DNA from 2 places in the Streptomyces sp. NPDC054866 genome. Region 2 is predicted to be linked to the other one. Evidence: riboswitches for the same ligand, from Rfam matches in the RefSeq annotation. Region 2 holds a riboswitch; the other holds the start of a gene.
What was found. Region 2 has a riboswitch for glycine ahead of gcvP (aminomethyl-transferring glycine dehydrogenase). Riboswitches for the same ligand answer to the same signal wherever they lie in the genome.
Positions count from the first base shown of each region.

Region 1: another riboswitch for glycine. It lies ahead of gcvT (glycine cleavage system aminomethyltransferase GcvT); the one in region 2 lies ahead of gcvP (aminomethyl-transferring glycine dehydrogenase).

Region 1 is NZ_JBSGZA010000009.1:39,343-42,739, forward strand. Features, by position in the region: gene glyA (serine hydroxymethyltransferase) at 1-518, opposite strand, end outside; gene gcvH (glycine cleavage system protein GcvH) at 549-926, opposite strand; gene gcvT (glycine cleavage system aminomethyltransferase GcvT) at 1,016-2,140, opposite strand; glycine riboswitch at 2,176-2,287, opposite strand; glycine riboswitch at 2,288-2,393, opposite strand; gene ACWGI2_RS34955 (AAA family ATPase) at 2,546-3,232, shown strand; gene ACWGI2_RS34960 (enhanced serine sensitivity protein SseB) at 3,319-3,397, shown strand, end outside.
Region 2 is NZ_JBSGZA010000004.1:9,473-12,869, forward strand. Features, by position in the region: gene ACWGI2_RS20750 (DNA polymerase IV) at 1-847, shown strand, start outside; gene ACWGI2_RS20755 (PRC-barrel domain-containing protein) at 968-1,345, opposite strand; glycine riboswitch at 1,489-1,586, shown strand; gene gcvP (aminomethyl-transferring glycine dehydrogenase) at 1,784-3,397, shown strand, end outside.

The sequences.
Region 1 (3,397 bases), on a different contig from region 2:
CCCGCGATGATCACCTTCGGGTTGTTCTCCTTGGCCAGGCGCTCGACCTCGGCCATGTCCACCAGACCGGCCTCGTCGACGTGGTACGCGACCACGTTGAACTGCTTGCCGGAGAAGTTCAGGCGCATGCCGTGGGTGAGGTGGCCGCCGTGCGCCAGGTCAAGGCCGAGGATCGTGTCGCCGGGCTTGGCGATCGCGAACAGGGCGGCCTGGTTGGCGGAGGCGCCGGAGTGCGGCTGGACGTTGGCGTACTCGGCGTCGAACAGATCCTTGATCCGGTCGATCGCGATCTGCTCGGTGACGTCGACGTGCTCGCAGCCGCCGTAGTAGCGGCGGCCGGGGTAGCCCTCGGCGTACTTGTTGGTGAGGACCGTGCCCTGGGCCTCCATGACGGCGACCGGAGCGAAGTTCTCCGAGGCGATCATTTCCAGGGTGGACTGCTGGCGGTGGAGCTCGGCGTCGACGGCGGCGGCGACGTCCGGGTCCAGCTCGTGGAGAGGGGTGTTGAGAAGCGACATCAGGTGGTCCCTAGGGGTCTTCGGGGGGCTTCAGCTGCCGGAGAACTCGGTGTACTCGTCCGCGGAGAGCAGGTCCTTCGGCTCCTCCGTGATCCGTACCTTGAAGAGCCAACCACCCTCGAACGGGGCGGAGTTGACCTTCGACGGGTCGTCCACGACGTCCTGGTTCGACTCGACGACCTCACCGGTCACCGGGGAGTACAGGTCGCTGACCGACTTCGTCGACTCGAGCTCGCCGCAGGTCTCACCCGCGGTCACCGCGGCGCCGGCCTCGGGAAGGTCGGCGTAGACGACGTCACCGAGCGCGTTGGCCGCGTGCTCCGTGATCCCGACCGTCGCCACACCGTCCTCGGCGGCCGAGAGCCACTCGTGCTCCTTGCTGTAACGCAGCTGCTGGGGGTTGCTCATGACCTGAATTCTCCTGTACGCGGGTGGGTGCTGCGGAACGGGGAAGATGTGCGTGGGGTCACTTCCGGGTTACCACGGAAGCGGCAGTGTCACTTCTGGCGCTTGTAGAACGGCAGAGCCACGACCTCGTACGGCTCGTGCGTGCCGCGGATGTCCACGCCCACGCCCTCGGTGCCGGGGGCCGCGTGCGCCGCGTCGACGTACGCGATGGCGATCGGCTTGCCGAGCGTCGGGGACGGGGCGCCGGAGGTGACCTCGCCGATGATCTTGCCTTCGGCGACCACGGAGAAGCCCGCGCGCGGGATGCGGCGGCCCGCCGCGATCAGGCCGACCAGCTTGCGCGGGGGAGCGGTCTCGGCGCGCTCGGCGGCGGCCGCGAGCGCCGCGCGCCCCACGAAGGTGTCGGACTGCGAGGTCTTCTCGAACTTCACGACCCGGCCGAGGCCCGCGTCGAAGGGCGTCAGCTCCGCGGTCAGCTCGTGCCCGTACAGCGGCATGCCCGCCTCCAGGCGGAGCGTGTCGCGGCAGGAGAGGCCCGCGGGCACCATGCCGACCGGCTTACCGGCCTCCATCAGCGCGTTCCACAGCTTCTCGGCGTCGCCGGGCGCGACGAAGAGCTCGAAGCCGTCCTCGCCGGTGTAGCCCGTGCGGGCGATCAGCGCGGGCACACCCGCGACCGTGCCGGGCAGGCCCGCGTAGTACTTCAGACAGTCCAGGTCCGCGTCCGTGAGTGACTTCAGGATGCCGGGGGACTCGGGGCCCTGGACGGCGAGCAGGGCGTACGCGTCGCGGTCGTCGCGGACCTCGGCGTCGAAGCCGTCGGCCCGCGCGGTGAGCGCGTCGAGCACGACCTGCGCGTTCGACGCGTTGGCGACGACCATGTACTCGGTCTCGCCGAGGCGGTAGACGATCAGGTCGTCCAGGATGCCGCCGTCCTCGGCGCAGATCATCGTGTAGCGGGCGCGGCCGACACCTACGGAGCCGATGTTGCCGACCAGCGCGAAGTTCAGCAGGTCCACGGCCTCGGGGCCTGTGACGGTGATCTCGCCCATGTGGGAGAGGTCGAAGAGACCGGCCTTGGTGCGGACGGCGACGTGCTCGTCGCGCTCGCTGCCGTAGCGGAGCGGCATGTCCCAGCCCGCGAAGTCGGTCATGGTCGCGCCGAGGGCGCGATGCACGGCATCGAGTGCGGTCAGACGGGAAGCGGTACTCATTCGTGGAACTCCCAGGGCATGACGGGCGAGGTCGATCCTCCCCATCTGTCATCGGAACCTGAGAGGTTCACCACGACCCGTCCGTATATGGGGTCATGACTTGCACCTTGGGTGGAGCCGCGCAGGCGGCCCGCTTTTCAGATGTGCCTCGCCCGCGCGGTACGGGGCCTGAGAGATTCAAGGGAGGGACTTGCTCCTTCGGCGCCCCAGCGCGTCGTACGACGGCGTCCGGGAACTCTCCCGCGCGGATTCAAACGGCCTGTATGGAGTTTGCGCGCACATCATTGCACGCGCCTCCGTCACAGGGCAGTGCCAGTGCGGTGCCAGTCCCGTAATGCGCTTGTGCCGCATTACCTTCTCTTTACACTTGCCGGGGAAGCTGCGGTAAGCAGGTACGTGACCGCTATGGGGAGGCCGATCACGGTGCGCAGGACGAGTGTCTACGCGACCAACACAGGGGTGGCCCTGCCCAAACAGGCCGCCGCCCCCACCAGGGAGAGCTGTGGCCTTCTGCCGGCGGCCGTCGTCCGCGACCTGCGGCAGCGGACCGGTCACAGCCCGCACCGCCTCACGTTCGGCGAGGGCGACCTGATCGTCGTCTCCGGGCTGCCGGGCAGCGGCAAGTCCACGCTGATGCGCAGAGCCGTCGCGGGCCCGCGCATCGACTCGCAGGACACCCGCGACCGCTGGGCCCGGCGCATGCCGAGCCTGCTGCCGTACGCGGTGTACCGCCCCTTGGTCCGCCTCGCGCACTACGCGGGCCTGCGCAGAGCCCTGCGCTCCGGCGAGGGCGTCGTGGTGCACGACTGCGGAACCCAGGCCTGGGTGCGCCGCTGGCTGGCCCGCGAGGCCGCGCGGCGCGGCACGACGCTGCACCTGCTGCTGCTCGACGTACCGCCGGACACCGCCATAGAGGGCCAGCTCTCGCGCGGTCGCGGCGTGTCGCGGTACGCCTTCGCCCGGCATCGCAGGACGGTCGGCCGGCTCGTCGGGGCCGCCGAGCGGGGCGACCTGCCGCGCGGCTGCGGCTCGGCCGTGCTCCTCGACAGGACGGCGGCCGGGGTGCTGCGGGGGATCGGCTTCGGGGACTGAGACGCCCGCCGTGGGCCGCCTGCCATGGGCCGCCACGTTAGGGTCGTGCCGCAGGCAGAGCGGGACCGAGCAGGGGTTAGAAGAAGATGGACATTCCGGCGCAGGCACACGCCCATCCCTACGGAGGATGGCCGGGCAACGAACTCGAAGAGGTGCTCGCGGCAT
Region 2 (3,397 bases):
CACCGGGGACCATCTGCGGCGGGGCGGGATCACGACCGTGGGGGAGATCGCGGAGGCGGGCGAGGACGAGCTCGTACGGCTGCTCGGGAAGTCGCACGGCAGCGCGCTGTACGCGATGGCGCTCGCGCGGGACGAGCGGCCCGTGGTGGCGGAGCGGGAATCCAAGTCGGTCAGCGTCGAGGACACGTACGACGTGGACATCCATGACCGGGTGAGGGTCAGGGGCGAGGTCGCGCGGCTCGCCGACCGGTGTGTGGAGCGGCTGCGGGCGGCGGGGCACTCAGGGCGGACCATCGTCCTGAAGGTGCGGCGGTTCGACTTCTCGACGCTGACGCGCTCGGAGACGCTGCGTGGGCCCACGGACGACCCCGGGGTGGTGCGGGAGGCCGCGGCGCGGCTCCTCGAGGCCGTGGACACCACCGGAGGCGTGCGGCTCCTCGGGGTGGGGGTCACGGGACTCGCCGACTACACGCAGGAGGACCTCTTCGCGCAGGCCCAGGCCCAGGCGCAGGCGCAGGCGCAGGCACTGGCCGAGGGCCTTGAGCACGGGGAGGGCGAGGTTGCCGTGGGGGAGGAAACGGCCGTGGAGGAGCGGCCGCCCGTGGAGGAGGTGCCGCTCGCCGAGCGGCGGTGGGCCGCGGGGCACGATGTGCGTCACGCGCGGTTCGGGCACGGGTGGGTGCAGGGGAGCGGGCTCGGGCGTGTGACGGTGCGGTTCGAGACGCCGGGGTCCCTGCCGGGGCGGGTGCGGACCTTCCGGGTGGACGATGCCGAGCTTGTTCCCGCGGAGCCGTTGCCGCTGGTGGGACCACCGGAGGTGGGAGCTGAGCAGTGCCCCTTGGGTTAGCGGTGCCCGGCGATGGGCGTTGTGCCCACCCGTTCCGCCGGTGCGGAACGCCTGCCCACGGTGCGGAACGCCTGCCCACAACGAGGGCGGACGAGGGTGGTCGGCTTGCGGTCTGCGGGCTCAGGGCTCCTCGCCCGCTATGCGGCCGAAGTCCTTGTCCGGTGGCGTAGGTGACTCGGGAGGTGTGATGTCCAGGCCGTAGTGGTGGTAGAGCTGCAGTTCCTGTTCGGGGGAGAGGTGGCGCCCGACGCCGAAGTCGGGGGCGTCCTTGATCAGGGAGCGCTCGAAGGGGATGCGCAGGGTGCCGTCGCTCCTGAGCTCGCTGGGCTCCAGGGGCACGAACGTGTCCCGGCTGAACAGGCCCGTGCGTATGGCCGCCCACTCCGGGGCGCCGGTAGCGTCGTCGAGATAGACCTCGTCGATCGTGCCGATCTTGGCCCCGTTCCGGTCGAACGCCTTCCGGCCGATCAGGTTGCGCGGATCGATGTCGGTCTGCACGGGCCCTCCAACTGGTCGAGACGTGTCGAAGTGGGGCGTAACTCATCCTTGTTCATTCGTATTCACTACGAAAGAGCACTTCGGGGCAGGCGGCCACTCGAGGGATCCTCCATCGCCTCGCTGGTAGGCTGGCGATTGGCTGCTGACCCCGTGCGGGAGAGCTCTCCGGTTAAGGCACCGGAGGCGCCGAAGGAGCAACTCCTCCCCGGAATCTCTCAGGCCCCTGTACCGCACGGACGAGGTCACTCTGGAAAGTAGGGCGGGCGTCGGGCGGGCACGTTCGGAACCCTTCCTCACCGACGGTGAAAGCCGGTGCGGCGCCTCTCGCGGGGCACGGGCCGGTGAAGCTCTCAGGTTGAGATGACAGAGGGGGAGGCCGTCCGGGTACCCGTGCCGTGGTGCCCCTCGCAGGTCGCGTCAGACCAGGAGGCCTCCGCAATGACCGCCACTCCTCGCACCCCGCTCTCCCAGCTCGAACAGGGCATCCCCTTCGAGCAGCGGCACATCGGTCCCGATGTGGAAGCACGGGCCAAGATGCTCGCGCAGGTCGGATACGGCTCGCTCGACGAGCTGACCGCCGCCGCCGTGCCGGATGTGATCAAGAACGCCGAGGCGCTGAACCTCCCCGGGGCGCGCACCGAGGCCGAGGTCCTGGCCGAACTGCGCTCCCTCGCGGACCGTAACCAGGTTCTTGATTCCATGATCGGGCTCGGTTACTACGGGACCTTCACTCCGCCCGTGATTCTGCGGAACGTCATGGAGAACCCCGCGTGGTACACCGCTTACACGCCGTACCAGCCCGAGATCTCCCAGGGACGGCTCGAGGCGCTGCTCAACTTCCAGACCGTCGTCGCCGAGCTGACGGGGCTGCCCACATCCGGTGCCTCGCTCCTTGACGAGGGGACCGCCGCCGCCGAGGCCATGGCGCTCTCGCGGCGCATGGGCAAGGTCAAGGACGGTGTCTTCCTCGTCGACGCCGACGCGCTGCCGCAGACCATCGCCGTCATCCAGACCCGCGCCGAGCCGACCGGTGTCGAGGTCGTCGTCGCCGATCTGAGCGAGGGCATCCCGGCCGAGGTCGCCGAGCGCGGTGTCGTCGGCGTACTGATCCAGTACCCCGGCGCCTCCGGTGCCGTACGCGACATCAAGCCCCTCATCGAGCAGGCGCACGAGCTCGGTGCGATAGTCTCCGTCGCCGCCGACCTGCTGGCCCTCACGCTGCTCACCTCGCCCGGTGAGCTCGGCGCCGACATCGCCGTCGGGACCACGCAGCGCTTCGGCGTCCCGATGGGCTTCGGCGGCCCGCACGCCGGTTACATGGCGGTGCGCGAGAAGTTCGCGCGCAGCCTGCCCGGCCGGCTCGTCGGAGTCTCCGTGGACGCGGACGGCAACAAGGCCTACCGGCTCGCGCTGCAGACCCGTGAGCAGCACATCCGCCGCGAGAAGGCCACCAGTAACATCTGTACCGCTCAGGTGCTGCTCGCCGTGATGGCCGGAATGTACGCGGTCTACCACGGGCCCGAGGGGCTCAAGTCCATCGCGCGGCGTACTCACCGCTACGCGACCGTGCTGGCCGCGGGACTCACCGCCGGCGGGGTCGAGGTCGTGCACGGCGCGTACTTCGACACCCTCACCGTGCGGGTGCAGGGCAAGGCCGAGCAGCTCGTCGCCGCGGCCCGCGAGGGTGGCGTCAACATCCACCAGATCGACGCCGACCACGTCTCCCTGGCCTGCGACGAGACCACCACGCGCAAGCAACTGACCGCGATCTGGACCGCGTTCGGGGTCGAGGCCGACATTGAGGCGCTCGACGCGGAGACCGAGGACTCGCTTCCCGGCGGCCTGCTGCGCTCCGACGAGTACCTCACGCACCCCGTCTTCCACCAGTACCGCTCCGAGACGGCGATGCTGCGCTACCTGCGCAAGCTGGCCGACCGTGACTACGCGCTCGACCGCGGCATGATCCCGCTGGGCTCCTGCACCATGAAGCTCAACGCGACCACGGAGATGGAGCCCGTCACCTGGCCCGAGTTCGGGCAGCTGCACCCCTTC